2 regions of the Streptomyces sp. NPDC052225 genome follow, and region 2 is predicted to be linked to the other one. Evidence: riboswitches for the same ligand, from Rfam matches in the RefSeq annotation. Region 2 holds a riboswitch; the other holds the start of a gene.
The links. A riboswitch is a leader RNA that binds a small molecule or an ion and turns the genes downstream of it on or off. The one in region 2 is predicted to bind cobalamin.
Positions count from the first base shown of each region.

Region 1 (2,191 bases), on a different contig from region 2:
CGCTCAGCAGCACGTACCGCTTCTCGCGCACCGCCGTCATGTTCTTGGTCACCGGGTCGGACTCCAGGAACCTGATCTTCTGCGCGGCCGACTCGGCGGACTGCGAGCGGCGGGTCAGATCGCCGATGACGAGGACGTCGGGGTCGCGGTCGGCCACCGTCTCCCAGTTGATCTGCGGCCATTCCTCACGCGTGTCGTCGAACACGTTCCGCGCGCCGATCTCCTTCGTGATGATGCCGGGCGCTCCGCAACACCCCGCCATATAGGGCGAGTCGGAGTTGGCGAACCAGTACAGGAGGCTCACGTCGGGCGCGTCGAGGCCCGAAGTGGCCTTGCGGACACGGGACTTCAGCTCGGCGACCAGCTTCTCGCCGCGCGCCTGAACGTCGAAAATCCGCGCCAGGTCCCGTATCTCGCCGTAGACGGTGTCCATACCGAGCGCCGACGTGCGCACCCCGTCGCCGTCCCCGCTGTTGTCCTTGCCCGCGCAGTCGGTGGGGGAGAGGTACGTGGGCACGCCCAGCTCCTCGAACTGCTCGCGCGGCGCGACGCCGCCCTTGCCGAGGGTGTACGTGAAGGAGGCCGCGGCGAAGTCCGGTTCGGAGTCCAGGACCTTCTCGAAGGACGGGTAGCGGTCGGCGAGGCGCGGCACCTTCGCGTTCGCCTTCTCCAGGCCCTTGAGGACCGGGTCGGTCCAGGTGGCCGTGCCCACCATCCGGTCCGCGAGCCCGAGCGACAGCATGATCTCCGCCGACCCCTGGTCGAGGGCGACGGCCCGGCGCGGCGCGTGCGGCACGCGCACCTTCGTGCCGCAGTTGTCGAGGGTCACGGCGCGCGCCCCGCCGTCCGGCGCGCCGGCGGCACTCCCGGTGTCCGCACATCCGGTGAGCGCCAGCAGGGAAGCCGCCAACAGCGCGGCGGTGAAGGGAAGGTGACGTGCGAAGGGCACGGGAAGTCCTCAGCGTCCAGGGCTCATACGCGGAGCCGGCCTACGGTGCACCCCCGCCCGCGGGTCGCCGCCGGAGGCTGCCAGCAGGTCTTCGGACTCGGGGTCGTCCGCGCGAAGCGCCTTCCCGGGCCGATGGCCCAGTGGCAGTTGCTCCGCCCGTCACCCTCACCGCTGCGCGTCAGTTCCGGATTCCCACCGGATTCCCTGACCCGTGTGCGTCGTTGAACGCACAAAGGTACGACTGGCTCGGCGAAATTATCACAGGGCGGACGTCTCGGACGGGGCCGGGGTCATCCGGTCAGCGCTCCGAGTTGAGCGCCGCCACCGCACCGCGCGCGTCACCGATCGTCGCGTAGTCCACGGCGACGAAGTTCACCGGCCGGCCGCGCTCGCGCTCGCAGCGATGGGCCCGGTCGAGCACGAAGCGGCGGGTGTTGACCGTGCCGGCGTCCAGGCGGCTGCCACCGTTGTCCGTGATGAAGTGGTTGAGCAGGAAGAGCCGCTTGTCGTCGCCGCCGCGGTGCGGCACGCACGTCATGTCGCCGGGGGAGCGGAAGGCGAACGGCGTCTCCATGCCGTACCGGTAGAAGTTCCGGTACCAGGGCGCCGGACCGTCGGCCTGCTCGGCGAAGACGACGAGGCGGCGGCCGCCGTCGATCAGTTCGCCGAGCGTCGGCCAGGGCCGTGCGGGATCGGGGTCGGGGGTGAACACCAGGTCGTCCACGCCCGCCTCGGCGAACGCCTGCGCCGTGTCCTCACCCGAGATCGCGTCCTGCACGATGAACGTGACCACGTCGGTCGGGTGGGCCCGCATCCAGTCGCCGATCGCGCGCAGCGTGGGCACCAGGGCCACCGCCCCGGCCCGGCACACGGCATGGCACAGCCACAGTCCGTCGCGCGGCGGGTTGACCGTGTTGACCGCCGACCGGACCAGGGCCTGCTGCGCGGGCGTGAGGTCCGAGTCGGAGAGCCGCCCGGCGATCTCCTCCGGCCGCTCCCACCGGTACGTGTCGAGCTGGAGGGCGCGCACCCCGTCGTCCAGCTGCGCGGTGATCCCCGGGTCCTGGAGCGGCCCGATGAACCGGTCGACCGTCGTCGACATGGCGTTGTGGGTCGTCAGATACGCCACCTCGTCGTAGCGCCGGTCGCACAGGGCTGCGCTGCCCTGGCACACGCGCGGACCGTCCGGACTGATCAGCGGCGGCAGCGCGACCATCCCCGCCACCGCCAGGGCGGCCGCGC
Region 1 is NZ_JBFAVD010000006.1:51,747-53,937, forward strand. It holds gene AB0L37_RS11310 (ABC transporter substrate-binding protein) at 1-949, opposite strand, end outside; cobalamin riboswitch at 1,014-1,210, opposite strand; gene AB0L37_RS11315 (hypothetical protein) at 1,248-2,191, opposite strand, start outside.
Region 1: it holds a riboswitch for cobalamin, as region 2 does, so the genes downstream of both, AB0L37_RS11310 (ABC transporter substrate-binding protein) here and AB0L37_RS23255 (HoxN/HupN/NixA family nickel/cobalt transporter) in region 2, are expected to answer to the same signal.

Region 2 (2,191 bases):
CGCGCGCGAAGTCACCGGTGCCCGGCCGCTCCACCTTGATGACCCGGGCCCCGAGGTCGGCGAGCTGGCGGGTGGCGAACGGCGCGGCGACCGCCTGCTCCAGGCTGACGACGGTGATGCCCTCAAGTGGCAGGCGGGCGGCGCTCATTGACGATCCTCCATGCGGGGACGGCGTGGTGACGTGCACGCTATGCGACGCGCTCACGCCACCACCCGGCGGCTGCCGCTACGCGCCGTCGGCCACCCGCGCGGACCAGCGCTGTTCGACCTTGGCCAGACGCCAGTAGCCGATCGCCGCCGCCCACACCACGACGAACAGGCCGACGATGACGTAGCCGACGTTGTCGAGATCGAGCCCGGCGATCCAGCTCGTCACCGCGTCCGACAGGTCGAGCTTGTCGTGGAGCACGCCGACGAGTTCGATCGTGCCGATGAAGAACGCGACCGCGATCGACAGACCGGTGATGGTGAGGTTGTAGAACACCTTGCGCACCGGGTTGGAGAACGCCCACTGGTACGCGAAGTTCATGAACGTGCCGTCGAGCGTGTCGAACAGGCTCATGCCCGCGGCGAAGAGCAGCGGCAGGCACAGGATCGCGTACCAGGGCAGCCCGGCCGCGGCGCCGCTGCCAGCCATCACCATCAGCGTCACCTCGGTCGCCGTGTCGAAGCCGAGGCCGAACAGGAAGCCCAGCGGGAACATCTGGCCCGGCCGGGTGATCGACTTGGTGAAGCGGCCGAGGACGCGGTTCATGAACCCCCGGGAATCCAGGTGCTGTTCGAGCTCCACCTCGTTGTACGAGCCTTCGCGCATCGCCCGGAACACCTTGAGGATGCCCAGCAGGGCGACGAGGTTGAGGGCGGCGATGAGATACAGGAACGAGCCGGAGAACGTCGTGCCGACGACGCCGAGCACCTGGTGCGTGCGCGAACCGTCGTTCATCAGCGTCCCGGCGAGCGCGGTGCCGCCGGCGATCAGCGCGGCCAGCACGACGACCACACTGGAGTGGCCGAGCGCGAACCAGAAGCCGACCGAGACCGGACGCTTTCCGTCGGCCATCAGCTTGCGGGTGGTGTTGTCGATCGCGGCGATGTGGTCGGCGTCGAAGGCGTGCCGCATGCCGAGGGTGTAGGCGGTGATGCCCAGGCCGATGCCGAAGGCCTTGTTGTCGACTTCGTAGTGGTTCGGGACGACCAGCAGGAACAGCACGCCGAACGCGACGACGTGCAGGGCCAGGATCACCGCCATCAGCCCCGCGGTGCGCAGGGTGTCCTCGCGCCGCCAGCGGAAGGCTGTGGTCGGTTCGGTGGGCCGCGCAGGGGAGTTCGCGGGCAGGGTCATACGTCGATCACGCTCCAGCACCTCGTGGATCACTTCGTGAGATGCCGTGGCCGGTCTCCTGGCTTACGGGCGTGCGCCGCCGCGCCTGCCTTCCCAGCGGCCTTGCGGCCACCAGTGGCGTACTGGCACGGTGCGCTCCGGACCTGCGGTCCGGAACCCGATCACAGTGGCGAGGGCCGCTCCGGACTTGGCCCCTGAGGGGTTGTCACCGGTCTTCCCGAGCACCACGGCCCGTTCACCTTAGGGGGGCCGGCACGTGGCTGCATAGCTGCACACCTGTGCAGGTATGCAAGATCACATCGCGGCCCGGGTGGCGGTGGGCGGTACGGGTGTTGAGAGAATCCGGCCATGCATCTCGTTCCGGCCGAGCGGGCCGATCACCGCACCATCGACGGGCACCGGGTCTGCGACGCCGTCGAGGCCATCGGGGACGTGGCGCGGGTACGCGAGTGGGCGGAGCGCTTCTCGCTGCTCGCCGACCCGCACCGGCTCGCCCTGCTGCTCGCGCTGCGCCGGGTCGGTCCGCTGGCCGTGTCCGACCTGGCGGTGGCCTCCGGGATGAACGGCGCGGCCGTCTCGCAGGCGCTGCGGCTGCTGCGGGCGGCCGGGGTCGTGGCGGGGGAGAAGACGGGGCGTGTGGTGCGCTACCGGCTCGTGGACGCGGAGATCGGGGAACTGGTCGACGCCGTGGGGACGTGACCGGCGCTCAGGACCGGCGCCCGCGCGCCCGCCTGATCTCCTCGTACGCCTTCTCGCGGCCCTCCCAGTGAGAGCCGTCCACCGACTTGCCGGGCTCCAGGTCCTTGTAGACCTCGAAGAAGTGCGTGATCTCCAGGCGGTCGAACTCGG
Region 2 is NZ_JBFAVD010000016.1:96,490-98,680, reverse strand. It holds gene AB0L37_RS23260 (CaiB/BaiF CoA-transferase family protein) at 1-148, opposite strand, end outside; gene AB0L37_RS23255 (HoxN/HupN/NixA family nickel/cobalt transporter) at 227-1,342, opposite strand; cobalamin riboswitch at 1,373-1,586, opposite strand; gene AB0L37_RS23250 (metalloregulator ArsR/SmtB family transcription factor) at 1,691-2,041, shown strand; gene AB0L37_RS23245 (inorganic diphosphatase) at 2,049-2,191, opposite strand, start outside.